3 regions of the Pseudonocardia sp. Ae717_Ps2 genome follow, and region 1 is predicted to be linked to each of the others. Evidence: riboswitches for the same ligand, from Rfam matches in the RefSeq annotation. Region 1 holds a riboswitch; each other region holds the start of a gene.
What was found. Region 1 has a riboswitch for S-adenosylmethionine ahead of Ae717Ps2_RS40405 (putative leader peptide). Riboswitches for the same ligand answer to the same signal wherever they lie in the genome.

Region 1 (9,499 bases):
GTCGTAGCCGGACAGGTCGCGGTTCCAGACCATCTCGGCCAGCACGATCGAGGTCCACGGGTCGACCTGCTGGTCGTGGATGTACTCGTGACGCTCGCGGGCCTCGGCGTCGGTGTCGCCGAGCACGACGCCGGCGCTGGGCAGGATCCGCACCTCGTCGGGGTCGCGGCCGGCCTTGCGGACCCGGGCCTTGACGTCGTCGTAGAAGGCGCGGGCCTCGTCGAACTTCTGGTACCGGGAGAAGATCGCGTCGGCGGACGCGGCGGCGAAGTCGCGACCGGCCGGGGACTCGCCGGCCTGCAGCACGACGGGGTGGCCCTGCGGGCTGCGCGGGGTGGTGAAGCGCCCGGCGATGTCGAACTGGTTGCCCGAGACCGCGAAGTCGCCGACGTGGCCGTCGCGCAGGAAGGTGCCCGACGCGGGGTCGGCGACGACGGCGTCGGAACCCCAGGAGTCCCAGAGCGCCCGGACCGCGGCGAGGGTCTCCCCGGCACGCTCGTAGCGCTGGTGGTGGCCGAGGTAGGCGCCGCGGCGGAAGTTCTCGCCGGTGGGGGCGTCGGAGCTGGTGACGACGTTCCACGCCGCGCGCCCGCCGGAGAGGATGTCCAGCGTCGCGAACCTGCGGGCCAGCTCGTAGGGCTCGTTGAAGGTGGAGTTGATCGTCCCGGCCAGACCGATGTGCTCGGTGACCGCGGCCAGCGCGGCGAGCACGGTGAAGGTGTCCGGGCGTCCGACGACGTCCTGGTCGAAGATCTCCCCGCCGCGGGTGCGCAGCCGCAGGCCCTCGGCGAGGAAGAGCAGGTCGAGGCGCCCGCGCTCGGCGGTGCGCGCCCAGTGCTCGAACGACTCCCAGGCGATGTGGCTGCCCGAGGCCGGGTCGCTCCAGACGGTGTCGTGGTTGACGCCCGGGAAGTAGGCGCCGAGCACGATCTGCTTCCTGTTGCTCATGCGGTGGCTCCGGAGAAGGTCGGGACGACGGCGGACCCGGCCCCGGCGGCGTAGCGGCTGGCGGGCCTGGGCAGCCCGAAGCGCTCGCGCAGGGTGGTCTCGCCGTAGGCGGTGCGGAACGCGCCGCGGGACTGCAGCTCGGGGACCAGGCCGTCGACGACGGCGTCGAGGTCGGTCGGCAGGACGGCCGGGCGCAGCCGGTAACCGTCGAGCCCGGCGCGGCGCCAGGACAGCAGGGTGTCGGCGAGCCCGGCGGGGGTGGTGGCGAGGATCGCGGCGTCGGAGGAGAGCGGGTCGAGTGCGTCGAGCCGGGCGAGCCGCTCGCGGGCGGCGCGCTGGGTGTCGGCGAGCACCACGACCACGTCGCCGAGGATGCGCAGCGGCGGTGCGGTGCGGCCCGCCGCGGCCTCGGCGGAGCGGACCTGGGCGACGATGCGGGCGGCGTCGTCGGCGTCGTGCGGGGTGGTGGCCACGACGTCGCCGACCCGGGCGGCGAGCAACGCCGGCTCGTAGCCGTGGGCCAGTGACAGGACCAGCGGCTGGCCCTGCGGCGGACGCGGCACGATCGAGGGGCCGGCGACGCCGAAGTGCTCCCCGGCGAAGTCGACCCGGTGCAGCTTGTCGCGGTCGACGAAGCGCCCGGTGAGCGCGTCGCGGATCTCGGCGTCGTCCTCCCAGGAGTCCCACAGCCGGCGCACGACCTCGACGACGTCGGCGGCCTCCCCGAACAGCTCGGCGACCAGCGCGCGGCCGGCCGGGGTGTCGAGGTCGGCGCGGCGCAGCCCGGGGACGGTGCGGCGCCCGAAGTGGGCGGCCTCGTCGGCGCGGACCGAGGTCTGCACCCGCCAGCCGGCACGGCCGTGGCTGTCGTGGTCGAGGGTGGCCAGCGCGGACGCGACGTGGAACGGCTCGGTGTGGGTGGTGGTGACGGTCGGGACCAGCCCGATCCGCGACGTCAGCGGGGCGAGGAAGGCGGCGACCAGCGAGGCGTCGAGGCGTCCCTGGACCCGGTCGGTGCGGCGCTGTGCCCCGTGGAGGTGGTCCCCGGACTGCAGGCCGAACCCGTCCTCGATCGTGAGCAGGTCGAGCAGCCCGCGCTCGGCGGTGCGGGCGAGGTCGGCCCAGTAGCGCGCGGTGAACAGCTCGCCGGGCCGGGCGCCGGGCTCGCGCCAGGCGGCGGGGTGCCAGCCGGCGCCGTCGAGCGCGACGGCCAGGTGCAGCGGCCGGTCTGAGGTGTCCGTTGTGGACATGAGGGCATCGCTTCCTCGTCGCACGGGGCGCGACGGAACGGGTGGGACGTCACGGGGGGGCGGACGCCACCGCCGACGGGGCGCCGGCGGGCGACGCGCAGCGCGGGACGGGGCGGTGTCAGGCCCGACAGGTCGCGCCGGCCACCCGCATCAGGTCGACGTGGCGCCGGTACCGAGGGTGGTGCGCGCCGCGCACCTGCTCCGCGATCGACCGCATGATCTCCTCCATCGAACCCGGCTGGAGCACCCGCACCCGCTGCTGCGGGGGGTTGCTGCGGCGTCGTCGAGCCGGGTCTCTCGGCCGCTCCGGATGGTGTGCACCCCGACTGTAGGGAGCCCGTGCCCGATGGTGTCAACCCGCGGAGCCGGCCCAGTGATGCCCGCCGCACCGAAGCTCCCGACCGGCGGAATCGGGACGCCTAACCGGCTCGACCTGTCCGGACAAGCCGGTCGCTTTCCTGGGGGGTGGACACCAGGTTGTCCGGAGAGGTGACCACGACGCACCCTGGTCGGGTGACGACGAGCCGACGGAGGCCCTCGCGCCCCCACCGGTTCGCAGGGGGTGCGACCGAGCCCTCCCCCCACCAGCCGGCCCGAGCCGCACGGCGCGCGGTGCCAGTGCGTCCGACCGGCCTCGAGCCGTTCTGGCCGAGCCGGCGCGCCCCCGCCTACAGCGAGCTCTGTCGCTGACCGAGCCGTACCGGTCCCCGCTCTTCCGCGGACGGTAACGCCACACGTCCGGCGTCCGACGCATCCGCCGGAACAGGGATCGCCCGCCGGACACCGGTCCGGCCCGCCACCCGTCCCGCATCCCGGCACGCCGTCCCGGCCGGCCGGACCCGGCGCGCCGTGGTCGTCCCGACCGCCCGCCGCCCACCACGGAAGGACCCCGTCCCGCGATGTCCCCGCACGTCCTGCGCCCCGGCTCCCGGGTGCGCACCGCCGCCGTCCTGCTCGCGCTGCTGACCGCGCTCGGACTCATGGCCGGCTGCTCCCGCGCCGCCGAGAGCACCACCGCCGCAGGTGCCACCTCCCCCGCCGCCGAGGTCCGCGTCGGCTACTTCCCGAACATCACCCACGCCCCCGCGCTGGTCGGGGTGAAGCAGGGCCTGTTCGCCAAGGAGCTGGGCAGCACGAAGCTCACCACCCAGACCTTCAACGCCGGCCCGGACCAGGTCAACGCCCTGCTCGGCGGCTCGATCGACGTCGCGTTCATCGGCTCCGGCCCGGCGATCAACGCCTTCACCAAGTCGAACGGCGAGGCGGTGCGTCTGGTCGCCGGCTCCACCTCGGCCGGGGCCCAGCTGGTGACCAGCCCGGACATCACCTCGCCCGAGCAGCTCAAGGGCAAGATCATCGCGACGCCGCAGCTGGGCAACACCCAGGACATCGCCTTCAAGACCTGGCTCAAGGAGAACAACCTCCCGATCGGGGACGGCCCGGACGCGGTGACCGTCCAGAACATCGACAACCCGCAGACCCTCGACCTGTTCAAGCAGGGCAAGCTCGCCGGCGGGTGGCTGCCCGAGCCGTGGAGCTCGCGCCTGGTCGACGCCGGCGCGAAGGTGCTGGTCGACGAGAAGGCCCTGTGGCCGGACGGGAAGTTCCCGACCACCGTCGTCATCGCCCGGACCGAGTTCCTGCAGCAGCACCCCCAGACCGTCGAGGCGATCCTGCGCGGCGAGCAGGCCGCCATCTCCTTCATCCGCAGCGACCCGGCGCAGGCCAAGACCGTGTCCAACGCCGCGATCGGCGAGATCACCGGCAAGCCCCTGGCCGCGAACATCCTCGACCGCGCCTTCACCGAGCTGTCCTTCGACACCGACCCGCTCGCCTCGACCTTCCCGCAGCTGGCGAAGGACTCCGTCACCGCCGGCATCGCGCAGAGCGAGGCGAACCTGACCGGTTTCCTCGACCCGACCGCGATCGACGCGGTCCGCACCAGCTCCGGGGAGGCCGCCGTGGACCCGGCCGGTCTCGCCGCCGCGAACTGACCATCCCGACCGACGAGGGGAACCACCGATGACCGTCGACCTCACCACCCGGCGCCCCCCGGCCCGCGACACGGCCGTGGAGCTGTCGGGGGTCGCCAAGACCTTCGGCACCGGCCCCGGGGCGGTGACCGCGCTCAACGGGATCGACCTGCGGGTCGGCGACGGCGAGTTCGTCTGCGTGCTCGGTGCCTCCGGCTGCGGCAAGTCGACGCTGCTCAACCTGCTCGCCGGGCTCGACGAGCCGACCGCGGGCGAGGTCGCGGTGGGGTCCGCCCGACCGTCGTTCATGTTCCAGGAGGCCGCGCTCATGCCGTGGCTGACCGCGCTGCGCAACGTCGAGCTGCCGCTCAAGCTCGCCGGGCACGGCCGGGCGGCCCGGCGTGAGCGGGCCGAGGAGCTGCTCACCCTGGTCCGGCTGGAGGGCGTGGGCGGGAAGCGGCCGCACGAGCTGTCCGGTGGCATGCGCCAGCGCGTGTCGCTGGCCCGGGCGCTCGCCGCCGCGACCGGACTCGGCGACGAGCCCGGCACCGGCGGGCTGCTGCTGATGGACGAGCCGTTCGCCGCACTCGACGCGATCACCCGAGACGTGCTGCAGGGCGAGCTCCTGCGGGTCTGGCGGGCCACCGGCACGACGATCGTGTTCGTCACCCACGACGTGCGCGAGGCGGTCCGGCTGGCCGAGCGGGTCGTGCTGCTGTCCTCGCGTCCCGGCACCGTGGTCCGCGAATGGTCGGTGCCCGCCGACGGACACGACGCCGAGGCCCAGGCCGAGCTGCACGACGACATCACCGGACGACTGCGGCAGGTGATCACCAGCCATGCCGCGTGAGGACTCCTCGATGACGGTCGTCGACAACGACCGGGACTCCGCCGCCGCGGTCGCCGGGCTCGACGCCCTCGACACCCCGGTCGAGCGCACCACCCCGTGGTGGCAGCGGTTCCTGCGGACCTGGCTGCCACCGCTGGTCGCGCTCGCCCTGATCGTCCTGGTCTGGCAGATCGTCTGGGCCTCGGCGATCACGCCGGAGTACAAGCTGCCCGCACCGGGCGCGGTGGCCGAGGCGTTCGGCGCGACGGTCGCCAGCGGCGAGATCTGGTCGATCCTGTGGACCTCGATCAGCCGGGCCGCGCTCGGCTTCCTGCTCGCCCTGGTGATCGCCACCCCGCTCGGCGTCCTGGTCGCCAAGGTGCCGGTGATCCGGTCGGCGATCGGCCCGCTGCTCACCGGCCTGCAGTCGCTGCCGTCGGTGGCCTGGGTGCCGGCCGCGGTGCTCTGGTTCGGGCTGACCAACACCACGATCTTCTTCGTGGTGCTGCTCGGCTCGGTCCCCTCGATCGCCAACGGCCTGGTGGCGGGGATCGACCAGGTGCCGCCGATCCTGCCGCGAGCGGGCCAGGTGCTGGGCGCCACCGGCTACCAGATGGCCCGCTACGTGCTGCTCCCCGCGGCGCTGCCCGGCTACCTCGCGGGCTGCAAGCAGGGCTGGGCGTTCTCCTGGCGCTCGCTGATGGCCGCGGAGATCATCGCCGCCGGCCCGGCGCTGGGGGTCGGGCTCGGCGCCTACCTGAAGAACGGCGCCGACGTGAACGACATCGTCCAGGTGTTCGCCGCGATCCTGCTGATCCTCATCGTCGGCATCGGGGTGGAGCTGCTGGTCTTCCGCCCCCTGGAGCGACGGGTGCTGCGGGCCCGGGGGCTCGCCCTCACCGTCTGACCCGCCGGTACCCGAGCGGGCCGTCCGGACGTACCCCGTACGGACGGCCCGCTCGTGCCGTGTGCTGCCCAGGTGTCCGGACGGGCGATCAGAACCGTTCCCACCAGCCGAAACGCCGTGACCCCAATCCCAACTCCAGGGGTTGGGTTTCGGACGCGGGCCGGTTACCGTCACCGTATGTCCGTTCCGGTTCCGCTGACCACGCGCGCGCACATCGACCTCGCACGCGTCGCGTCGGCGCTCTGTCGGTCCTGACACCGCTCCCGCCGCGCCGCGCCGCCGACCGCACCGCCCGGCCGACCGCGGCACCCGACGGTGACCGCGACCGCACCACCGGCGAACCACGACCGCGGTGCCGGCCCGGCACCCGGCCCACCGGAACGGTTCCCGCCGGGGTCCACCTCGTTCCGGGGCGGTGCGGCGGTTCCCCACAGCGCCGCCGCACCGGCCCCACCGAGGCACCGGACCGCCCGGCAGCACTGACCCCACCGGCCGACGCGAGGGCACCGGTCCCGCCGTACCGCCCGACGCGTCGAGCCACGGCGTGCCGGCACCGCCGGCGCCCCACCCGCACCCGACCCGCCCGGCGACGGCCCACCCGCACCACACCGCCACGTCCGTCCGGCACCGACCTCCGCACCGGACCTCCGCGTCCGGCATCCGCATCCGGCATCCGCACCGCCCGAGCCGCACCGGCGACCCGGGCCGGCCGGGCATGCCCTCCGAGCCCCAGGAGCCCCCATGACGACCACCTCCGAACGGGAGCGCACCAGCTCCCCACCCGAGGTCGAGACCCTCCGCACCCGCCACACCCGAGGCCCGGACCGGGTGCCCCGCTGGGTGGTCAAGACCGCCTCCCCGGTCGTGCTCATCGCGCTGTGGCAGGTGCTGTCGAGCACCGGGATCCTCCCCCGCGACGTCCTCGCCTCGCCCGCGACCGTCGCGGTCACCGCCGCCGAGATGTGGGCCGACGGCGCGCTGCAGAGCGCGGTGGCCGTGTCGAGCGTGCGGGTGCTGTCCGGCATCGCGATCGGCCTCGTCGCCGCCGTGCTGCTCGCCACCCTGTCCGGGCTGTTCCGCCGCGGCGAGGACGTGATCGACGCGCCCGTGCAGATGCTGCGCACGGTGCCCGTCATCGGGCTCATCCCGCTGCTGATCATCTGGTTCGGCATCGGCGAGGAACCCAAGATCGCGCTCATCGCGCTCGCCGTGACCTTCCCGCTCTACATGAACCTGTTCGGCGGGATCCGCAACGTCGACGCGACCCTCGTCGAGGCCGCCCGCACCCTGGGGCTCGGCTGGTTCGGCCAGGTCCGCCACGTGATCCTGCCCTCGGCGATGCCCCAGTTCCTGGTCGGTCTGCGCTACGCGCTGGGCACCGCGTGGCTCGCCCTGGTCTTCGGCGAGACGATCAACGCCACCTCCGGGATCGGCTACGAGATGAACACCGCCCGGGAGTTCTTCCAGACCGACGTGATCGTCGTCTGCCTCGCGCTCTACGCGGTGCTCGGGCTGGTCGGCGACCTCGTCGTGCGCACCCTGGAGAGGGGGCTGCTGTCGTGGCGACCGGCGTTCAGCGGACGGTGAGCACCACTGCGCGACCCGTGTCGGTCCGGGGCCTCGGCCGGCACTTCGGTGACCGGGCCGTCCTGACCGACCTCGACCTGGACATCGAGCCCGGTCAGTTCGTGGCGCTGCTCGGGGCCTCGGGCTGCGGCAAGTCCACCCTGCTGCGGATCCTGGCCGACCTCGACAACGACGTCAGCGGCGAGGTCACCGTCGCCCGCCGACGGGCCGTCGGGTTCCAGGCGCCGCGTCTGCTGCCGTGGAAGAAGGTGTGGCGCAACGTCGTGCTCGGCCTGCCAGGGCGCCCCGACCGCGCCCGCGCCGAGGCCGCCCTGACCGAGGTCGGCCTCGCCCACCGCACCGACGTGTGGCCCAAGGTCCTCTCCGGCGGCGAGGCCCAGCGCGCGGCGCTGGCCCGCGCCCTCGTCCGTGACCCGGACCTGCTGCTGCTCGACGAGCCGTTCTCCGCGCTCGACGCGCTCACCCGGATCACCGCCCGCGGGCTCGTCGACGAGCTGTGGCAGCGCCACCGGTGCGCGGTGCTGCTCGTGACCCACGACGTCGAGGAGGCGCTCGTGCTCGCCGACCGCGTCCTGGTGATGGACGGCGGCCGGATCGCGCACGACGCACCGGTGGATCTCCCCCGCCCCCGCGACGTCACCGACCCCGACTTCCAGCGCCTGCGTGCCGACCTGCTCGGCCGCCTCGGCGTGCACCGACCCCAGGAGCGCACATGAGCATCGAGTTCATCGGCATGATCGGGACCCAGGAGGTCTCGGAGATCCTGCCGGCCACCGGCCCGGTCCTCGACCCGGCGCTCGTGCGCCGGTTCGCCGCCGTCCACGAGGAGGCCGGCTTCGACAAGGTCCTCATCGGCCACTCGTCGTCCACCCCGGACGGGCTGCAGGTCGCCGCGTACGCGGCCGCGCACACCGACCGGCTCGGCTTCCTCGTCGCGCACCGGCCCGGCTTCACCGCCCCCACCCTGGCCGCCCGCCAGTACGCGACGCTCGACCACTTCAGCGGCGGTGGCCGGGTCGCGATGCACGTCATCTCCGGGGGCAGCGACACCGACCAGCGCCGCGACGGCGACTGGCTCGGCAAGGACGAGCGCTACGCCCGCACCGACGAGTACCTCTCGGTCGTGCGCCGGGCCTGGACCGAGCGCGAGCCCTTCGACCACGCCGGCGAGCACTACCGGGTCGCCGGGGTCGCCCAGGAGATCCGCCCGCTCGGCCCGATCCCGGTGTACTTCGGCGGGTCCTCCGAGGCCGCGTACCGGGTGGGCGGGCGGCACGCCGACGTCTTCGCACTGTGGGGCGAGCCGCTGGCCGGGACCGCCGAGCAGATCGCCCGGGTGCACGAGGCCGCCCGCGCCGCGGGCCGCACCGAGCCGCCCCGGATCAGCGTGTCGTTCCGCCCGATCCTCGGCGACACCGAGGAGCAGGCCTGGGCCCGCGCGCACGACGTACGGGACCGGATCGTCGCCGCCCGCGGCGGTCACGGCTCGTTCACCGGCACCCGGATGCGCGAGCCGGGGGCGCCGGCCAACGTCGGGTCCCAGCGCCTGCTCGCCGCCGCCGAGGCCGGGGAGCTCCACGACCGCTGCCTGTGGACCGCCACCGCGGCGGCCTCCGGAGCGGCCGGCAACTCCACCGCGCTGGTCGGCACCCCGGACACCGTCGCCGCCGCGCTCGCCGACTACGTCGACATCGGTGTCACCACGCTGCTCATCCGCGGCTACGACCCGATCGACGACGCCCGCCGCTACGGCCGCGAGCTGCTGCCCGCGGTGCGCGCCGAGCTCGCCCGCCGCGGCGCGGCCGCCGGGGTGGGGGTCCCCGCGTGAGCGCACCCGCCACCACCGGCACGGTGTGGACGCCCGAGGGGACCTCGCGGGGCACCGTCGCCGTCCTGACCGGCCGCGGCGAGCACCCCGGCCTCTACGCCCGCCTCGGGCGGCGGCTCGCCGTCGACGGGTGGACCCTCGCCGTGCCCGCTCCCGGTGCCGGGGCCGACGAGGTCA
Region 2 (9,499 bases), 1.5 Mb from region 1:
CGGCCTGGTGGGCGACCGCGGCGACCCCGGCGAGGTCCAGGACGTTGCCCAGCGGGTTTCCGATGCTCTCGCCGAACAGGGCCCGGGTCCGCGCGGTGATCGCGGACCGCCACTGGTCGAGGTCGTCGGGATCCTCGACGAAGGTCACCGAGATCCCCAGGTCGGCGAAGGTCGAGGAGAGCAGGGTATGAGTGCCGCCGTAGAGGCTCGCCGCGGCGACCACGTGGTCCCCGGCGCGGGCCAGGTTCAGCAGCGCCAGCGACGTCGCCGCCTGCCCGCTGCTCACCGCCACTGCCGCGGCGCCCCCTTCGAGGGCGGCCAGCCGCTCCTCCACCACCGCGGTCGTCGGGTTGGAGAGCCGGGTGTAGGCGTGGCTCTCCAGGTCCTCGAGCGCGAAGGCGGCCGCGGCGTGCGCGCTGTCGGTGAAGCGATAGGAGGTGGTCTGGTAGATCGGGACCGCCCGGGCGCCCGTGGCGGGGTCGGGGACCGCCCCCGCGTGCAGCTGCCTCGTGGCGAACGACGTCACGCGCGCCTCGCCAGCACGTCCGACCAGTACTTCTCGGCCACCCGCGGGTGCGAGCGCAGCCATCCGACGACCGCGTTCTCCCCGAACTGGGCGTGCAGCGGGTTGTCCGGGTCCTCGCTGACCCCGCGGACCTGCGCCGCCAGCTCGGCGGGCAGCTCCAGGGGCTCGACGACGGCGTCGAGCCGCGGGCCGAGGAAGAAGGGCACCGAGAAGCGGTCCACCCCGACCGGCGGGCTGACCACCCGGTGCCGGGTCGCGGTCAGGTAGCCCTGGGTGGCGATCTCCAGCATCTCGCCGATGTTGACCACGAACGCACCGGGGACCGGGGTGGCGTCGATCCAGCGCCCGTCCGGGCCCTCGACCTGCAGTCCGCCGACCGCGTCCTGCTGCAGCAGCGCGAGGTAGCCGTAGTCCTTGTGGACACCCACGCCCTGGTCCGAGTCCGGTTCCGGGCGCCCGGGGTACCGCACGATCTTGACGTGCAGGGAGGACTCCTCGTCGAACCACGCGTCGAAGTAGCCCTCGTCCTGCCCGAGCGCGGCGGCGAGCGCGCGCAGCACCTCGCGGCTGACCCGCAGCGCCTCCGCCTGCCAGGTCAGCACGGTCTCGCGCAGCTCCGGCAGCGCGGTGGGCCACTGGTTGGGCCCGATCAGCCGGACCCAGTCCGGGTCGCCCGGGCCCTGGGTCACCGGCTCCCGCTCGGGGCCGATGTCGATCTGCTCGCGCCAGTCCGCGGTGCCGCCGGTGTGCTCGGTACCGGTGCGGGTGTAACCGCGGAACTGCGGCGAGTGCACGTTCTCGATCTCCAGCCGCTGCTCGACGGGCAGCGCGAAGAAGCGCCGCGCCAGCGCGTCGATCCCGGCGGTGACCTCGTCCGGGACTCCGTGTCCGGTCACGTAGAAGAAGCCGACCTCCCGCGCCGCGGAGCGCAGCTCGGCGAGCACGGCGGCACGCTCGCCGGGGCCGGCGCGGAAGCGGGAGAGGTCGATCACGGGGAGGGTGTCGGTCATGGCGACCTCACGTGTCGTGTCCCGCCGGTCTGTCGACAGATCGGCAGGACGGGAACGAGTCAGACAGCCGGACGCACCCGCGGGGTCCGCAGCAGAACGGACCGCGCGGCGGCCGGGCGGTGCGCGACCTCGGCGACGACCAGCTCGCCGAGGACGGGCGGGTCGAGGTCGGTCCTCACCGACAGAGCGCGGTCCCCGTCCGGCAGTAGTCCACGTGCCGACGCCGGGACCAGACACCCCGGATCCACTGGCGCACGGCTCCCCCATCGCTTCCGGCGGAAGCACCTGCGCCCGTGGGGACGTGGTTGCTGCGGCGTCGTCGAGCCGGTTCTCTCGGCCGCTCTGGATGGACGACTTCACCCAACCTCCGCGCCGCACCCGATGTCAAGCCGATCCCGCCCACAGACCCGTTCGCTGAACGGCGCAGACGTCCGGACGGCAGGCCAGCCGGCCACGTGCCGACATCCCTCCCAGCCGCTCCGCGAGTGCGGTGAGTTCGCCAGCGGTGCCGCGCGGCGCCCCCGACCACGACGACCCGTCCCACCATCCCGTGTCCTCCGGGGCGTCGAGGTGCCATCCGCGCAGTCACGCTGTCACCCGCGGTGCGCCCGACAAGTTCTCGTGGCTCGTCGCCGTCCCGGCCCGCGAGGTACCCGTGATCCGAGAGCGATACCCGCTGCCGATCTTCGGGTGACTCCGACCGAACAGGAAGCCCGATCACCGGAACAGCTTCACCGAATCGAGGTGAGGCGCGCCGCACATACTCGACGGTTGCCCCAACTACTGCGCGTCGGTTAGCGTCGCGGCGTGACGATTCGACTGCCGCTGACATCGCGCGCACACGTCGATTTCTGTCGCGTCTCCTCCTCGGTCTGTTGATCTTTCCGAGCTGTTCCCGCAGAGCCTGACCGGCCTGCGGCGCGAGCCGCCTTCTCTGGCCGCTGCCTGCTGATACCCCCATCTCGGCCGACACTTCTCGTGACGGTCGCTCACTGCGCATGCCCACACCTCTTCAGTGTCGGTGATGTGCCGATGAATGCCGCCCACTCTCCGTGGAAAGGATTTCCATGAGCACCGAAGCGCTCGATCAGCACACGATTTCACGTCTGCGGGTTCCCGAGATCGAGAGTTTGCCCGCGAAACTGCGCGGGCAGATCGAGTCCCTGACCGCGACGCTCGGCTACACCCCGAACTGGGTCCGTGCGTTTGCTCTGGGCGGGGATCACACCGCCCGATTCAACGACTATCTGCTTGCCCTGCTCGACCCGAACCAGGGTCTGCTTCCCTACGTCGACCGCGAGATCCTCGCGACCGTCACCTCGGCGGAGAACGGCTGCAGCTACTGCCGCCTCAACCACGCGGGCAGCCTCGGGGATGCGCTCGGCGACCGCAGGCTGGGCACCCGGGTGGCGATCGACTACCGCGAGGTTCGCGAGCTCTCCCCGCGGCACCGTGTGCTCGCCGAGTTCGCGAGCAAGCTCGCGCTGCGTCCGACCGAGGTGGAGGACGCGGACATCGCCGGCCTCCGTGAGCTGGGCCTCGACGACGAGCAGATCTTCGAGGCGGTGCAGGTCGTGTCCGTGTTCGCCGCGGCGAACCGCTTCAGCATCTTCCTGCAGGTCACGCCGGACGACCAGTTCTTCGCCTGAGCCGAGCCACCCCACCCCTCGAGAGGCCGCCACATCATGACCACGCACGAGACCCTGCCCGAGACCCGCATCTCCCGTCTCAAGGTCCCCGCCCCGGAGGACCTGCCCCCGACCATCGCCGAGTTCTTCGAGCGGACCGAGGCCCTGGAGGGGTACGTCCCCAACTGGCTCAAGGCCTTCGCTCTCGGCGGGCCCGGCTTCACCCGACTCAACGCCTACCTCTTCCCCCTGCTGCTCGGCTCACCGGACAGCCCGAGCACGTTGACGCTGCGTGAGCGGGAGATCGTCGCCACCGTGGTCTCGGTGGCCAACCGGTGCAGCTACTGCCACGCGCTGCACGTGGACGGCCTGGGCAAGGTCCTCGGTGACCACCGGCTCGCCCACCGTGTCGCGTTGGACCACCGCGAGGTCACGGAGCTGACCGACCGCGAACGTCTGCTCTCCGATCTCGCGATCACGTTGACCCACACTCCGGGTGAGGTGTCCGACGCCCGGATCGAGGAGCTGCGGGCCGTCGGGCTGTCCGACGAGGACATCTACGAGGCGGTCCAGATCATCTCGATCATCAACGCCACCAATCGCATCAGCATCGCCCTCGGTGTGCTCCCGGACGCCGAGCTGTTCGCGGCGCCCACCGGCCCGGCGCAGTGAGCCCGGCATCCGCGACGGTCGATCGGGTGCAGGACGACGGCGTGGCCGAGACCGCGGTGAGTGCTGCGGTCCACCCGTCGGCCCGCGGGACGGCGGGCGAGCGCTCCGCGCGGCCTACACCGAGGACCGCACGCTCGTGCTGCCAGACGTGCCGTCGTGAGCCGATGCGCGGGCGTGCCGCAGCAGGATCTCGCCGAACGCCGCCACGGCCGGGTCCTTGTCGTCGTGGGCGTGCACCAGGGCGACCAGCACCTCGGGGTGCGGCTGGGCCAACGGGCGGCGGAGCAACCCCTGCGGGTCGGGCACCGACAGCTCCGGCAGCACGGTGACGCCGACGTGCGCAGCAATCATGGCCAGCGCGGTGCGGGTGTCGTCGGTGCGGTAGACGACGGTCGCGGTCTGCAGCTCCACCAGCCGACCGAGCAGATCGTGCATCAGGTAGCCGGGCCGGTAGGCGATCAGCCGTTCGGTCGCCAGCTCGGCGGCGGGCACCTCGGCCAGGTCGGCGAACCTGTGTCCGAGGGGGGCACAGACGACCAGCGGGCACCGCAGCAACGGGACCACGGTCAGCCCGGGCGGCGCCGGCGCGCCGGCCAGCACGGTGATCAGCCCGGCGTCGAGCCTGCCCGCGGCGACCGCGTCCCCGATCTCGGACGAGCCGGTCGAGGAGACCTGCAGCTCCAGGTCGGGACGTCCGGCCAGCAGGTCGCCGATCGCGGCGGGCAGCACGGTGCCCGCCGCCGCCGTGACCACCCCGACGCGCAGCCGCCCGCGTTCGGCCTCGGAGAAGGCCGCGACGGTGTTCTGCACCTCTGCCGCGGCCCGCGCGATGTGTTCGAGCTGCGGGCGCACCGCCGCGCCCACTTCGGTGGCGGACACCCCGCGCCGCCTGCGGTGCAGCAGCTGTACACCCAGTTCCCGCTCCAGCGCGCGCACCGCCTCGCTGAGCGTGGACTGGCTCATCCCGAGATCGCGGGCGGCGTCCCGGAACGAGCCCGTGCGCAGGATCGCCAGCACGCACCTGGCCTGTTCCACCCGCATCTCACCAGCGTCGCACGGGTCCGCCCGAGCGACGTGCACCCACCCACGGAGATCACCTCATGACCACCGGTTCCGAGACGGGCCAGGGCCTGCGCTCCGCCCTCGACGACGATCTGCTCGCCCGCATCCACGCGCGGGCCCGCGACTACGACGAGGAGAACCGCTTCTTCGCCGAGGACCTCGACGAGCTGCGCACCGCCGGGCACCTGCGCGGCCCCGTCCCCCGGGAGTTCGGCGGCGGCGGACTGACCCTCCACGAGGTCAACCGCGCCCAGCGCGAGCTCGCCTACTGGGCCCCGTCGACCGGCCTGGCGACCACGATGCACCTGTACTGGGTCGGCAACGCCGCGAGCCTCCACCGGGGCGGCGACCGTTCCCAGGAATGGCTGCTGCGCGAGGTCGCGGCGGGAAAGGTGATCGCTGCCGGGCACGGCGAGCCGGGCAACGACGTCGCCATCGCCGACTCCCGCACCGTGGCGGTCCCGGTGCCGGGGGGCTATCGGATCACCGGGCGCAAGATCTTCACCTCGCTCGCGCCCGCCTGGGACTACCTGGGCGTGCACGCCCGCGACGACAGCGACCCGGACCGGCCGCGGATCGTCCACGCGTTCCTCACCCGCGACGCCGGCGTGCAGACCGAGCAGACCTGGGACACCCTCGGTGTACGGGCCACCGCCAGCCACGACACCGTGCTCACCGACGTGTTCGTCCCCGCCGAGCGCGTGATCGACGTGCACGACCTCGGAGCGGATCCGGCGCCTGCCGTCGCGGGGATCTTCACGTGGGTACTGCCGTTGCTGGGCAACGTCTACTACGGCATCGCCCGGCGCGCCGTCGACGTCGCGCTCGCGACCGCGCGGAAACGCACCGCGCTCAGCCTGGGCGACGGGCCCGTGGCCGGGAAGCCGTTCGTGCAGTACCACGCTGCCGAGGCCGAGCTGCTGCTCGAGGGCATCCTCGGCCAGCTGGACAACCTCACGACCGAACTCACCGCCGGGGTCGACCACGGCGCCCGGACCCTGACGAAACTGTTCGCCGCCAAGGAGAACGCCACCCGAGGTGCCCGCGCGGCCACCGACCTCGCGTTGGAGATCGCGGGCGCGGGCTCGATCTCGCGGGGCGGGGAGCTGGAGCGGCTGTACCGCGACGTCCGGGCCGGGTCCTTCCATCCGCCGAACCCGGACACCGTGCGCGACGTCGTCGGCCGGACCGCCCTGGGGCTGTTCCCGTGAGCGACGCGCTCGCCGGCCAGGTCGTGCTGATCTCCGGTGCGGCGCGCGGGCTCGGCGAGAGCCACGCCCGGTTCGTGGTCGCCGCGGGCGGCCGGGTCGTGCTCGGCGACATCGACGGCGACGGTGTCCGCCGGGTCGCGAAGGAGCTGGGAGAGTCGGCCGTCGCCGTCGACCTCGATGTCACCGAGCCGGACTCCTGGGCCGCCGCAGTGCGAGCCGGCGAGGCGGCGGTCGGCGGCCTGACCGGATTCGTCGCCAACGCAGGGATCTTCGGCCACGGCGACACCGCAACCGTCGACCTCGAGGTGTTCCGCCAGGTGCACCGGGTCAACGTCGACGGCGTCCTGCTCGGCATCCAAGCCGTCGTCCCGAGCCTGGTGCGGGCGGGAGGAGGCAGCATCGTGACGATCTCCTCGATCGCCGGGCTGATCGGCATCGAGCACCACCCGTCCTATGTGAGCAGCAAGTTCGCCGTACGCGGACTCACGAAGTCCGCCGCGCTGGATCTGGGCAGGCACCACATCCGGGTGAACTCGGTGCACCCCGGCCGGATCGTGACCCCGTTCATCGACGGTCTGGACTCGGCGGTGCTGCCGAACCAGGTGATCCGCGAGCCGGGGCGGCCCGCGGACGTCAGCGAGCTGGTGGTCTTCCTGCTCTCACCGGCGTCCCGGTTCTCCACCGGCTCGGAGTTCGTCGTCGACGGCGGTCGGCAGCTCGGGGAGTTCCGGCCATGAGCGGGTTCTTCGATGAACTCGTCGCGGCGGCCGTCGCCCGGGAGGCTGCGGACGACGCCCGGTTCGTGTTGCCCCGCAGACCCGATCCGTTCGTGCTCGCCGCTGCGGTCGCGGTGCGCACCACCAGGATCCGGCTCGTCGTCGTGGTCGACACCGCCGAGGTGCACCCGTATGTGATCGCACGCAGACTCGCGGCGCTGGACAAGATCAGCGCGGGCCGGGCGGAGTGGCTCCCGCGCGACGACGACCCGGACCGCCGGACCGAGTCCGTCGGCCTGGTCGAGGCGTTGCTCGGGTCCTGGAAGCCCGGCGCGGTCCGCAACGACAAGCAGGCGGGCATCCACGTCGACGTGAGCAGGATCGAGCCGGTGCACCACGACGGTCTCCACTGGTCGGTGCACTCCCCGCTCGATGTGCCTGCCGGGCCGCAGGGCGTCGTGCCGCGGGCGGTGTCGGTATGAGCCGTGCGCTGCACCTGTTCGCCGAGTTCCACCACAGCGGCGACCACGAGGCCGCGTGGCGGCTGCCGACCGCGCGGCCGGACCGCACCGACGACGCCGGCTACTACGTCGACCGCGCCCGGCTCGCCGCCCGCGGCGGATTCGACGCCGTGTTCTTCGCGGACTTCGTGGGCTTCGATCCCGCGGTGCGCGACCACGTGCGGTGGCCGTTCGAGCCGACGACGCTGCTGGGGGCGGTCGGCGCAGCCGTGCCGGACATCGGGCTGGTGGCCACCGGTTCCACGGTGTTCGGCACCGCCGAGGGGCTGGTGGACACCTTCGCCGCGCTGCAGGACGTCAGCGGCGGCCGAGCGGGCTGGAACATCGTGACCGCCGGGGCGCCGTCGGCAGCCGCCGCGTTCGGGCTGGCCGACGTGCCCGCCCACGGTAGCCGCTACGACCTCGCCGACGGCGTCGTCGCCCGCTTCCACGAGCTGTGGCATGCGGGCGGACACGGCCCGCGGCCGTTGTTCGTCCAGGCCGGGGCGTCCGACCGGGGGCGGGACTTCGCCGCCCGACACGCCGACGTCGTCTTCGCCGCCACCCCGACGGTCGAGGACGGGCGGGCGTTCCGCCGCGACCTGCACCGGCGGGCCGCGGTCCTCGGCACCCGCCCGCCACTGCTCCTGCCCGGTTTCCTGGTCACCCTGGGCTCCACCGAGTCGGAGGCCCGTGCGTTGCGGGACCGCCTGGACGACCTCCTCACCGACGACAACGTGGCAGGCCTGCTGCGCGGCTTCGGGATCGAGGTCCCGCCCGGCGGGCTCGACTGCCCGCTGCCCGAGCGGTTCGCCGCCGCGAACTTCGACGGGATCCGCAGCCGCGCCCCGGTGCTGGCCGGGATAGCTGCCCGGCTGGGCCCTGCCACGACGCTGCGGACACTGGTACGGCAGGTCGCGGGCAGCCGCGGCCACCTCTCGCACGTCGGGACGGCCGAGCAGGTCGCCACGATCATGGAGGAATGGCTGGCGACGGGGGCCGCCGACGGGTTCGTCGTCAAGTTCTCGCACAACCCCGGAGGCGCCGAGGACTTCGTCGACGGTGTGGTCCCGATCCTCCGCCGGCGCAGGCTTCTGCCCACCGGCCCGCACTCCCCACGTCTGTGGCGCGTTCCCCCGCCCACGTCCACCTGACACCAAACACCAGGAGACTCCGTGTCCCATCCCGCGAACGTCGACCCGCACCCGGAGTTCGGTGAGACCGCCACCGCGCACGACACCCCCGTCCTCGACTCCCATCTGCACCACGTCGAGTCAGGGAGCGGCGACCCCGTGGTGTTCATCCACGGCAACCCCACCAGCTCGTTCCTCTGGCGGCACGTGTTCCGCAGGCTCGAAGGCCACGGGAGGCTTCTCGCCGTCGACCTGCTCGGATTCGGCGACTCCGGCAAGCCCGCGCTCGAGTACTCCCTGACCGACCAGCAGCATCACCTGGACGCGTGGTTCGACGCCCTCGACCTGCGAAACGTCACCCTGGTGCTGCAGGACTACGGCGCGGCCCACGGGCTGCACTGGGCCGCCCGCCACCCGGACCGGGTCGCCGCCGTGCTCCTCGCCGAGCCGGTGCTGCGCCCGATCGAGTCGAGCCACCTGCCCGACCAGTTCCTGGACGTCCGAGCCCTCATCCGCACGCGGGGAGCGGGCGAGGAGTTCGTACTGGAGCGGAACGCGTTCCTCACCGAGCTGTTCCCCGGCTTCTTCCTGAACCCGCTGTCGGCCGAGACGATCGCGGAGTATCAGCGCCCCTTCCCGACCCCGGAGTCGCGGCGGCCCGTGCTGCAGGGGCCGCGCAACCTCCCCGTCGACGGCGATCCGGCCTCCACCGTGGAGTTCCTCGACTCCTTCGTCGACTGGCTGCGGACCAGCGACGTGCCCAAGACCCTGCTGCAGTTCGAACCGGGCTTCCTCCTCAGCCCCACGATCGTGGCGTGGGCCCGTGAGACGATCCGGAACCTGGAGAGCACCCACGCCGGCCGGGGCATCCACTACGTGCAGGAGGAGCAACCGGCGGCCATCGCGGAGGCAGTCGTCGCGCTGCGCCACCGTGCGGTGCGAGTGGGCCCGCCGGTCCGGGGGTGATGGGCCGGTGACCGGTGGCGGTGGGTACGGATCCCGCGAGCAGTGGTCCCCGGGAGCCCGACCCGACTACCGTTC
Region 3 (9,499 bases), 2.3 Mb from region 1:
CAGGCGCCGGGGTGCGGGCCCAGGCCGTGAAGGCCGACGGCACGCTGGTCGACGACTTCCTGTTCCTCGACCAGGCCGGTCCGGACGGCGCGGGCCGCCCCGGCTCGATCCTGCACGTGCTGAACGCACCGTCCCCGGCGGCGACGGCGGCGCTGCCGATCGGCCGCGAGATCCTCGACCGGCTCGGTGCGGCATGACCGGCGCACAGCCCGAGGGCTTCCGGTCCGGGTTCGCCTGCTTCGTCGGCAGGCCCAACGCCGGCAAGTCGACCCTGACCAACGCGCTGGTCGGGGAGAAGATCGCGATCACCTCCTCGCGCCCGCAGACCACCCGGCACGCGATCCGCGGGATCGTGCACCGACCGGACGCCCAGATCGTCCTGGTCGACACCCCGGGCCTGCACCGACCCAGGACCCTGCTCGGGTCGCGGCTCAACGACCTGGTGCGCGAGACGTGGTCCGAGGTCGACGTCGTCGGGTTCTGCGTGCCCGCGAACGAGAAGGTCGGCAAGGGCGACCGGTTCATCGCCGAGGAGCTGAGCCGGATCGCCGCGCACACCCCGGTGGTCGCTGTCGTCACCAAGACCGACACCGCCCGCCCCGAGCAGGTCGCCGAGCGGCTCACCGAGGTGGCGGCGCTGATGGACTTCGCCGAGGTCGTGCCGACCTCGGCGAAGTCGGGCTTCCAGGTCTCGCTGCTGTCGGACCTGCTGGTCGGGCTGCTGCCGGAGGGCCCGCAGCTCTACCCGGACGGCGACCTCACCGACGAGCCGACCGACGTGCTCGTGGCCGAGCTCGTGCGGGAGGCGGCGCTGGAGGGCGTGCGCGACGAGCTGCCGCACTCGATCGCCGTCGTCGTCGAGGAGACGATCGAGAAGAAGGACCTGCTGGAGATCTACGCGATCATCTACGTCGAGCGGTCCAGCCAGAAGGGCATCGTGATCGGCAAGGGCGGTGCCCGGCTCAAGCAGGTCGGCAGCGACGCCCGTCGCCAGATCGAGAAGCTGCTGGGCACCCGGGTGCACCTGGACCTGCACGTGAAGATCGCCGAGGACTGGCAGCGGGACCCGAAGCAGCTGCGCAAGCTGGGGTTCTGAGGAGAACCTAGACTGGGTGGATGGCCCAGCTCTACCGCGACACCGGGATCGTGCTCCGGGTGCAGAAGCTGGGCGAGGCGGACCGGATCATCACGATGCTGACCCGTCAGCACGGCAAGATCCGGGTGGTCGCCAAGGGCGTGCGCCGCACCCGGTCGCGGTGGGGCGCCCGGCTGGAGCCGTTCAACCACGTCGACGTCCAGTGCTACACCGGGCGCACGCTCGACGTGGTCACCCAGGCCCAGACCGTCGACGCGTTCGCGCCGGCGATCGTCGCGGACTGGTCGGCCTACTCCTGCGGCTGCGCGATCCTGGAGACCGCGGACCGGCTGGTGTCCGAGGAGGGCGAGCCGAGCCTGCGGGTCTACCTGCTGCTGCTCGGTGCCACCCGGGCGCTGGCCGACGGCGCCCGCGAACCGGCCCTGGTGCTCGACGCGTTCCTGCTGCGGGCCATGAGCCATGCGGGGTGGGCGCCGTCGCTGTCGGACTGTGCGCGCTGTGCGACGCCCGGCCCGCACCGGTCGTTCACCGTCGCCGGGGGCGGCATGGTGTGCCCGCGCTGCCGCCCGCCGGGTTCGGTCACCCCGGCCCCCGAGACGGTGGCCCTGCTCATGGCGCTGCTGCACGGTGACTGGGACACCGCCGACGCCTCGGGCACCCCGACCCGGCGGGAGGCCAGCGGCCTGGTCGCGGCGCACCTGCAGTGGCACCTGGAGCGCCAGCTGCGCTCGCTGCCCCTGGTCGACCGCCGCGCCCGGGTCCGGCCCGCCGCCGTCGTCGCGCCGGGTGCGCCGGGGACCGCCCCGGAACCGCCGGACGGCGGTGCGCCGACACCTCCGGACGCGCTGTCCGACTAGTGCGATCGGCCCGGTGTCCCGATCGGGCTGCCGTGAGCGGCCCGTATGCTTCGTCGAGCGGTTGACGTTCCCGGTGCGCCGCCCGCCGCGGTGCCGCCGGTCGCGGCGCACGGCGCTTCCGCCGACTCCACCGGGTGAACGTCGCTCAGGACAGGCAACCGGTTGCGCGGTCTCGTTATCCTCCTGTGATCGAGGGGACCCCAGCCCCGTCGGAGAGGCAGTCGTGAACCGACCCCACACACCGCCGCCGGACGACGACCACACCGCTCGCACCCATCGTCTCCCGGCCGCGACGCAGCGGATCCCGGTGCCGCCCACCCAGCAGCTCCCGGCCCGCACCGAGGTCATGCCGGAGTCCCCGCAGGACGGGCCGACCCGTGCGATGCGTCAGGTCCGGGCCCGCACCGAGGACGGCGCCTGGCCGGCCATCCCGATGCTGCCGGTGATCCGGCCCGACGAGTCCGAACCGCTGTCGGAGGTCGACCGGGTCCACGGGCACCGCGGGATGCGCCGGCTGCGCGAGACCATCGAGCGGCTGGAGGACCCGGCCGTGCCGGCCTGGCCCCGGCCCGACCAGCGCGACTGAGCCCGACCACCGCGGCCGAGCCCGGCCATCGGCCCCGACGTAGGGTCGGTGACGTGCCGTTCCAGCCTCCCGCACCGCATCCGTCCGGTGCCCGGCCCCCGGCGATCCCGCCGGAGCTGGTGCCGGGCCACGTCGCCCTCGTCATGGACGGCAACGGCCGCTGGGCCAACGCCCGTGGTCTGCCCCGCACGGAGGGGCACAAGCGGGGCGAGGCGTCGCTGATGGACGTCGCCCGCGGCTGCATCGACCTCGGTGTGCGCTGGCTGTCGGCGTACGCGTTCTCCACCGAGAACTGGCGGCGCAGCCCCGACGAGGTCCGGTTCCTGATGGGCTTCAACCGCGACGTCATCCGCCGCCGCGTCGACGAGATGGACGCGATGGGGGTCCGGGTCCGCTGGGCGGGCCGCCGCCCGCGGCTGTGGCGCTCGGTGATCAAGGAGCTGGAGATCGCCGAGGAGCGCACCCGCGGCAACGACGTGCTGAATCTGACCATGTGCGTCAACTACGGCGGCCGCGCCGAGATCGTCGACTCGGTGCGCCAGATCGCCCGGCTCGCCGCCGAGGGCCGGATCAACCCCGACAAGATCGACGAGCGGATGCTGGCCCGCCACCTCGACGAGCCGGACATGCCCGACGTCGACCTGTTCGTGCGCTCCTCGGGGGAGCAGCGGACCTCGAACTTCCTGCTCTGGCAGAGCGCCTACGCCGAGATGGTCTTCCTGGACACGCTGTTCCCGGACTTCGACCGGCGCCACATATGGCAGGCGATCGAGATCTACGCACGCCGGGACCGGCGTTTCGGCGGGGCCGTGGACGCCGCGACGGGCGACGCCGCGACGGGGGTGACACCGTGACCACCGATGTGATCACGGGGATGCTCGCCACCGCGAAGGGTGCGCTGGAGCGGTTCCACGACGTCACCGCCGACGACGACGGCGCGCTGACCTTCGCCCACGGCGGCGTGCTGTGCGTGGTGCAGGGGACGGAGCTGGAGGAGGGGCTGCCCGTCCTCAACCTGACCTGCGTCGTGGCGTGGGACCTGCCGGACTCCGCCGACCCGGAGCACGACGTGCCGCGACGGGTCGGGCTCGGGGTGGGGGAGGGCCTGTTCGGCACGCCCCGGGTGGTGCGCGGCGAGCGCGGCTGGGACGTGACGCTGCGCTACGCCTTCCCCGCGGCCGGGCTGGGCGAGGGTCCGATGGGGACGCTGCTCATGCTCGTCGTGTCCTCCGCGTCGAGCATGCGGGCCGAGCTCGTCGGCGGCTGACCGGCCGGCCAGGGCGGTGCCCGCCCCGGCCGCGCGGGTCACTTCTTGCGGTTGGTGCCGAGCTCCTCGGCGATCGGGTTGACCGGGTCCACGTCCTTCGTGGACTCCGACAGCCCGGGACGGGTGTGCTCGGTGCGCCGCTGCGCGCGCAGCTGCTCGGTCTCCTCGGCCGACTCGTCCGCGGTGTCGCCCGAGGTCTGGCGCGCCGGGTCGTCGTCGGCCAGGTCCACGGCGGCCACCACGGCGGCGATCGAGGCGTAGTGCTCCTCGGCCGGCACCGCCCGCAGGGCCTCGACCGTCGCGGCGTCGGCCTCGTTGCGCTCGGCGGTCCACGCCAGGTCGTCCTTGCCGGCGGGGAACTCCAGGCCGTGCAGGGCGGTGCGGACGGCGTCGGACGTCGTCGTGCGAGTGGTCATGAGGTCACCTCTCGTCGGGATGTGTCCCGACCGGGTAGCCGCTGTGCGCCGGATGATGCATCCGGCGGGGATCAGTTCCCCGGGCCGTCCGCGGTGCCGTCCCGGGTCACCGCGTCCTCCGGGGCCGCCTCGCCGCTGCCGTCGAGGTGCACCAGCGGCAGCCCCGCCAGCTGGCCCGCGGTCATCCCGTGCGCGACGCCGAGGACGTCGTTCTGGGACTTCTTCATCCGGGCGTCCACCAGGCCGGACAGGCTGTAGGCGACCCGGCCGAGCAGCCGGACCGTCGTCTCGTCGACGAGCGGGCGCGGGGTGGAGACGACGGGACGCCCCGGGGCGTCCCGTCGTTGGACTGGGCCACGCCGATCGAGTACGACTCGCGCGGGTTCACGTGCCGGGAGGCGTAGTGGTCGCGGAGCTTGAACACCATGTCGTGGAACCCGCTGACGTCCCCGTCGAGCTCCAGCGACGTCAGGTCGTCGGTGGTCAGCGTCTTCGTCCGGCCGGAGAAGCACCGCACGTAGCCGATCAGGGCGCCGGTCCACAGGGCCTCGACCAGCGCTGGGTCGGCGTCCACCCGCACCGGCCCGGACTCGGGTCCGCCCAGGGCGGTGACCAGGTGCTCGCAGCAGCGCAGCACGTACTGCAGGTCCTCGAAGACGGCGGCGAGCTGGGCCAGCTCGCCGGACTCCGGGACGTCGATCCGCCGGACCGTGGTGGGCGCGGGGTGCGTGTCCGTCATCGGTCAGACGCTATCCGGGGTGGCGATGCTCACGTGTCTCCATCTGAGACGGTCTGCTAGTTTCGTCGCCGAAGGTCACGAGTGCCAGCGCGAAGCCCCGGCTCGCTGGACGGCAACCCTCCTCCGCGGTGGGGTGCCCCGGGTGATGACCGGGCCGACGCGACACCCGCAGTCGGCAAGCGCGGATCCGTGCGCCACGCCGGGTCCCCGAGATCGGCCGGAGGCCCGATCATGACCCTCGCCCTGCCACGTCCCGTCCAGCACGCCCTGCCCCGCGTCGTCGGTGCGGACCTCACGGTCCCGCTCGTCGACGGCCGGTGGGCCCGCTACTGCGACCTCGACTCCGCCGCGTCCGCGCCGGCGCTGGAGCCGGTCGCCGCGCACGTCGCCGAGGTGCTGCCGTACCACGGCAGCGTGCACCGCGGCGCCGGCTGGACCTCGAAGGTCTGCACCGCGCTCGTGGAGAACGCCCGCGCCGACGTCGCCCGGTTCGTCCGGGCCCGCGCCGACGACGTCGTGGTGTTCACCCGCAACACCACCGATGCGCTCGGCCTGCTCGCCCGCGCCGTCCCCGGCCCGGTGGTGACGCTGGACCTGGAGCACCATGCGACGCTGCTGGCCTGGCGCGACCGCGAGCACCGCGTCGTGCCCGCCGCCGCCACCCTTGCCTCGACGCTCGATGCGTTGCGGGCCGAGCTCGCCGCCCGTCCCGACGCCGCGCTGGTCGCGGTCACCGGGGCGTCCAACGTGACCGGCGAGCTCCTCCCGGTCGCCGAGATCGCGCGGATCGCGCACGCCGCGGGTGCCCGGCTGTGCGTCGACGCCGCCCAGCTCGCCCCGCACCGGCGCGTCGACCTGGCCGGGTGGGACGCGGACTACGTCGCGCTGTCCGGGCACAAGCTCTGCGCGCCCTACGGCGCCGGGGTCCTCGTCGGCCGCCGGGACTGGCTCGACGCCGCCGAACCGCACGTCGCGGGCGGGGGAGCGGTCCGATCCGTGTCCGTCGCCGACGGCCCGGGCGGCGGCACGGTCACGGAGTGGCTGCCGTCGCCGCAGCGGCACGAGGGCGGCACCCCGAACGTCCTCGGTACCGCCGCACTCGGCGCGGCCTGCCGGACCCTGGACCCGCTGATCGACGACATCGTGCCTGCCCACGAGCGCGAGCTCGCCGACCGTCTGCACGCCGGCCTGGCGACGGTCCCCGGCCTGCGGGCCCTGTCCTGCTTCGACGACGCGGGCGACCGCACCGCGACCGTCTCGTTCACCCTGGGCGAGCTGCCCGCCGGGCTGGTCGCGGCGGCGCTGTCGGCCGAGTACGGCATCGGGGTCCGCGACGGCCGGTTCTGCGCCCACCCGCTGCTGGCGCGGCTCACCGGCGGCCGCGACGCCGTGCGCGCGTCGCTGGGCCTGCGCACCGGCTCCTCCGACGTCGACCGGCTGGTCGACGCGCTGACCGATCTGGCACGGCGCGGCCCGGCCTGGACCTACGCCCTCGTCGACGGCCGGTGGGCGCCGACCCCGGACCCGCGCCCGGCGGACCCGTTCGCCCGCGACCGGGAGCTGCCCGCCGTCCCCGGCTGCGGGGACTGAGCCCGGGCCTCAGCCCGCCGAGCAGCGGCCGCAGAGGCCGAAGATCTCGAGGGTGTGCGACACCTCGGTGAAGCCGTGCTTCTGGGCGACCGACTCGGTCCAGGACTCGACCGCCGGCCCCTCGATCTCAACGGCGGCGCCGCACCGGCGACACACGAGGTGATGGTGGTGGTGCTCGGTCTCGCAGCGCCGGTAGACGGCCTCGCCGGACGCGACCCGCAGCACGTCGACCTCGCCGCCGTCGGCGAGGGTCTGCAGGGTCCGGTAGACCGTGGTCAGGCCGATGCCCTCGCCGGCGCGCCGCAGCTCCTCGTGGATCTCCTGGGCGGACCGGAAGTCGTCCAGCCGGTCCAGTAGCGCGGTGACGGCGGCCCGCTGCCGGGTGGCGCGGATGCCGCGCGGCCCGGCGGTGGACCGCTCGGTGACCGCCGCCGCGGTCGTCCGGCCGGTCGTCTCCGTCACGTGTCCTCCTCGACGTGGGCGACGGCGTCCACCACGATGTGCGCCAGGTGGTCGTCCACCAGCGAATACAGCACCTCGCGGCCCTTCCGCTCGCCCTCGACCACCCCGGCGGCCTTGAGGACCCGCAGGTGCTGGCTGATCAGGGGCTGGGTGACCCCGAGCGCGTCCACCAGGTCGTGGACGCACCGCGAGTGTTCCAGCAGCTGCAGCACGATGGCGATCCGGACCGGTGCGGCGAGTGCCCGCAGCAGGTCGCCCGCGGCGGCCAGCGTGCGCGGGTCGCGGGTCGGGCCCGGCTCGGGCGCGGGGTGGTGGTCGTCGTCCGCGCCCGGGCCGGCTCCCGGTGCGTGCGTGGTCTGGGCTGCGGCAGACATGTGGTGGACCCGTCCGTTCCCCCGGAGGCGGCGGCCACACCCTCCGGCGCTGCTGTGCCGTACAGGCCGCACCCGACATGGTAGGCGTGTTCGTTATCGTCGCGCCGTGCTGCTGGTCTGCCGCTTCCGCGTGTCTCCCTCCGAGGAGGCCGCGTTCACCGCGCGTGTGGCCCGCGCCCTGGAACTCCTCGCCGCCCGGCCGGGCTTCCGCGGGGGTGAGGCGGGCCGGGCGATCGAGGACGCCGGGCAGTGGGTCCTGACCGTCCGCTTCGACTCCGTCGACGCCTACCGGCGTGCCCTGGGGCCGTTCGAGGTCCGCGAGCACGTGCACCCGCTGCTGGCCGAGGCCGACACGACCACCGAGGCGACCTACGAGTCCCTGGTGACCGTGACCCCCGGCGCCGCGCCCGTCCACCACCCCAGCCTGTTGAGCTGACCCTCGGACCTCGCGCACCGTCCTGCGACCTCGCAGCCGTTGCACACGGTGCGAGGTCGCAGGAACCTGTGCGAGGTCGGTCGGGCGGAGCCACCGCGGCGGGGTCGGGGGGCAGGGGCAGGGAGTGGGGATACATGGCGGGTCGGTAATCTGGGATGCCCCGTATCCGGGGACCTCCGAACCACCTTCTCTGGAGCGCCGCCAGTGGCCAGCAAGCCCACCTCAGCCAAGATCGAGACCATCGTCGCGCTGACCAAGCGGCGCGGATTCGTCTTCGCCTCCGGTGAGATCTACGGCGGTACCCGGTCGGCGTGGGACTACGGGCCCCTCGGCGTCGAGCTGAAGGACAACATCAAGCGCCAGTGGTGGAAGAGCATGGTGACCGGCCGCGACGACGTCGTCGGCCTGGACTCCTCGGTCATCCTCCCGCGCCAGACCTGGGTCGCCTCGGGCCACGTCGGCACCTTCTCCGACCCGCTGGTCGAGTGCGAGTCCTGCCACAAGCGCTACCGCGCCGACCAGCTCGCCGAGGAGTTCGCCGAGCGCAAGGGCCGCGACCCGGAGCAGGCCGACCAGAACGACCTCTCCGAGGTCCCCTGCCCGAACTGCGGCACCCGCGGCCGGTTCACCGCGCCCCGCGAGTTCAACATGATGCTCAAGACCTTCCTCGGCCCGGTGGAGTCCGAGGAGGGGCTGCACTACCTGCGCCCGGAGACCGCGCAGGGCATCTTCGTGAACTTCCTGAACGTGCAGACGACCTCGCGCAAGAAGCCGCCGTTCGGCATCGGCCAGATCGGCAAGAGCTTCCGCAACGAGATCACCCCGGGCAACTTCATCTTCCGCACGCGCGAGTTCGAGCAGATGGAGATGGAGTACTTCGTCGAGCCCGGCAGCGACGAGGAGATCCACCAGTACTGGATCGACGAGCGCACCCGCTGGTACACCGACCTGGGCATCTCCTCGGAGAACCTGCGGCACTACGAGCACGCCAAGGAGAAGCTCTCCCACTACTCGAAGCGCACCGTCGACATCGAGTACCGGTTCAACTTCACCGGCCAGGAGTGGGGCGAGCTCGAGGGCATCGCGAACCGCACCGACTTCGACCTGACGGCGCACTCGAACCACTCGGGCGTCGACCTGTCGTTCTACGACCAGGCCTCCGACACCCGCTACAAGCCGTACGTGATCGAGCCCGCCGCCGGTGTCGGCCGGTCGATGATGGCGTTCCTGATCGAGGCCTACACCGAGGACGAGGCGCCCAACGCCAAGGGTGGTGTGGACAAGCGCGTCGTGCTGAAGCTCGACCGCCGGCTCGCACCGGTCAAGGCCGCGGTGCTGCCGCTGTCGCGCAACGCCGACCTGTCGCCGAAGGCGAAGGACCTGGCCGCGCAGCTGCGGAAGAACTGGAACGTCGACTTCGACGACGCCGGCGCCATCGGCCGCCGGTACCGCCGCCAGGACGAGATCGGCACCCCGTTCTGCATCACGGTCGACTTCGACACCCTCACCGACCAGGCGGTGACGATCCGCGAGCGCGACTCGATGGCGCAGGAGCGGGTCGCCCTCGACCAGGTCGAGACCTACCTGGCGACGCGCCTGCTCGGCTGCTGAGACGACGCTGGGACCAACCCGCGCCACGAACGCCCCCACCCGGATCCCGGGCGGGGGCGTTCGTC

Region 2: it holds a riboswitch for S-adenosylmethionine, as region 1 does, so the genes downstream of both, Ae717Ps2_RS10845 (isopenicillin N synthase family oxygenase) here and Ae717Ps2_RS40405 (putative leader peptide) in region 1, are expected to answer to the same signal.
Region 3: it holds a riboswitch for S-adenosylmethionine, as region 1 does, so the genes downstream of both, Ae717Ps2_RS07405 (aminotransferase class V-fold PLP-dependent enzyme) here and Ae717Ps2_RS40405 (putative leader peptide) in region 1, are expected to answer to the same signal.

Annotation. Positions count from the first base shown of each region.
Region 1 covers NZ_MCIS01000001.1:3,811,672-3,821,170, forward strand. The annotation lists gene Ae717Ps2_RS17425 (NtaA/DmoA family FMN-dependent monooxygenase) at 1-948, opposite strand, end outside; gene Ae717Ps2_RS17430 (LLM class flavin-dependent oxidoreductase) at 945-2,198, opposite strand; gene Ae717Ps2_RS40405 (putative leader peptide) at 2,317-2,415, opposite strand; SAM riboswitch class I at 2,421-2,515, opposite strand; gene Ae717Ps2_RS17435 (ABC transporter substrate-binding protein) at 3,098-4,192, shown strand; gene Ae717Ps2_RS17440 (ABC transporter ATP-binding protein) at 4,221-5,021, shown strand; gene Ae717Ps2_RS17445 (ABC transporter permease) at 5,032-5,907, shown strand; gene Ae717Ps2_RS40410 (putative leader peptide) at 6,085-6,162, shown strand; gene Ae717Ps2_RS17450 (ABC transporter permease) at 6,649-7,494, shown strand; gene Ae717Ps2_RS17455 (ABC transporter ATP-binding protein) at 7,491-8,210, shown strand; gene Ae717Ps2_RS17460 (LLM class flavin-dependent oxidoreductase) at 8,207-9,322, shown strand; gene Ae717Ps2_RS39170 (Rrf2 family transcriptional regulator) at 9,319-9,499, shown strand, end outside.
Region 2 covers NZ_MCIS01000001.1:2,280,402-2,289,900, reverse strand. The annotation lists gene Ae717Ps2_RS10850 (O-acetylhomoserine aminocarboxypropyltransferase/cysteine synthase family protein) at 1-526, opposite strand, end outside; gene Ae717Ps2_RS10845 (isopenicillin N synthase family oxygenase) at 523-1,536, opposite strand; SAM riboswitch class I at 1,797-1,889, opposite strand; gene Ae717Ps2_RS40310 (putative leader peptide) at 2,344-2,415, shown strand; gene Ae717Ps2_RS10840 (peroxidase-related enzyme) at 2,604-3,185, shown strand; gene Ae717Ps2_RS10835 (peroxidase-related enzyme) at 3,222-3,836, shown strand; gene Ae717Ps2_RS10830 (LysR family transcriptional regulator) at 3,951-4,877, opposite strand; gene Ae717Ps2_RS36070 (acyl-CoA dehydrogenase family protein) at 4,937-6,109, shown strand; gene Ae717Ps2_RS38175 (SDR family oxidoreductase) at 6,106-6,846, shown strand; gene Ae717Ps2_RS10815 (LLM class flavin-dependent oxidoreductase) at 6,843-7,307, shown strand; gene Ae717Ps2_RS10810 (LLM class flavin-dependent oxidoreductase) at 7,304-8,479, shown strand; gene Ae717Ps2_RS10805 (haloalkane dehalogenase) at 8,501-9,424, shown strand.
Region 3 covers NZ_MCIS01000001.1:1,523,829-1,533,327, forward strand. The annotation lists gene lhgO (L-2-hydroxyglutarate oxidase) at 1-197, shown strand, start outside; gene era (GTPase Era) at 194-1,096, shown strand; gene recO (DNA repair protein RecO) at 1,117-1,953, shown strand; gene Ae717Ps2_RS07380 (hypothetical protein) at 2,177-2,539, shown strand; gene Ae717Ps2_RS07385 (isoprenyl transferase) at 2,593-3,393, shown strand; gene Ae717Ps2_RS07390 (hypothetical protein) at 3,390-3,806, shown strand; gene Ae717Ps2_RS07395 (DUF2795 domain-containing protein) at 3,845-4,222, opposite strand; gene Ae717Ps2_RS38130 (hypothetical protein) at 4,294-4,449, opposite strand; gene Ae717Ps2_RS07400 (hypothetical protein) at 4,446-4,961, opposite strand; SAM riboswitch class IV at 5,035-5,149, shown strand; gene Ae717Ps2_RS07405 (aminotransferase class V-fold PLP-dependent enzyme) at 5,193-6,551, shown strand; gene Ae717Ps2_RS07410 (Fur family transcriptional regulator) at 6,561-7,013, opposite strand; gene Ae717Ps2_RS07415 (helix-turn-helix transcriptional regulator) at 7,010-7,387, opposite strand; gene Ae717Ps2_RS07420 (antibiotic biosynthesis monooxygenase) at 7,494-7,823, shown strand; gene Ae717Ps2_RS07425 (glycine--tRNA ligase) at 8,028-9,434, shown strand.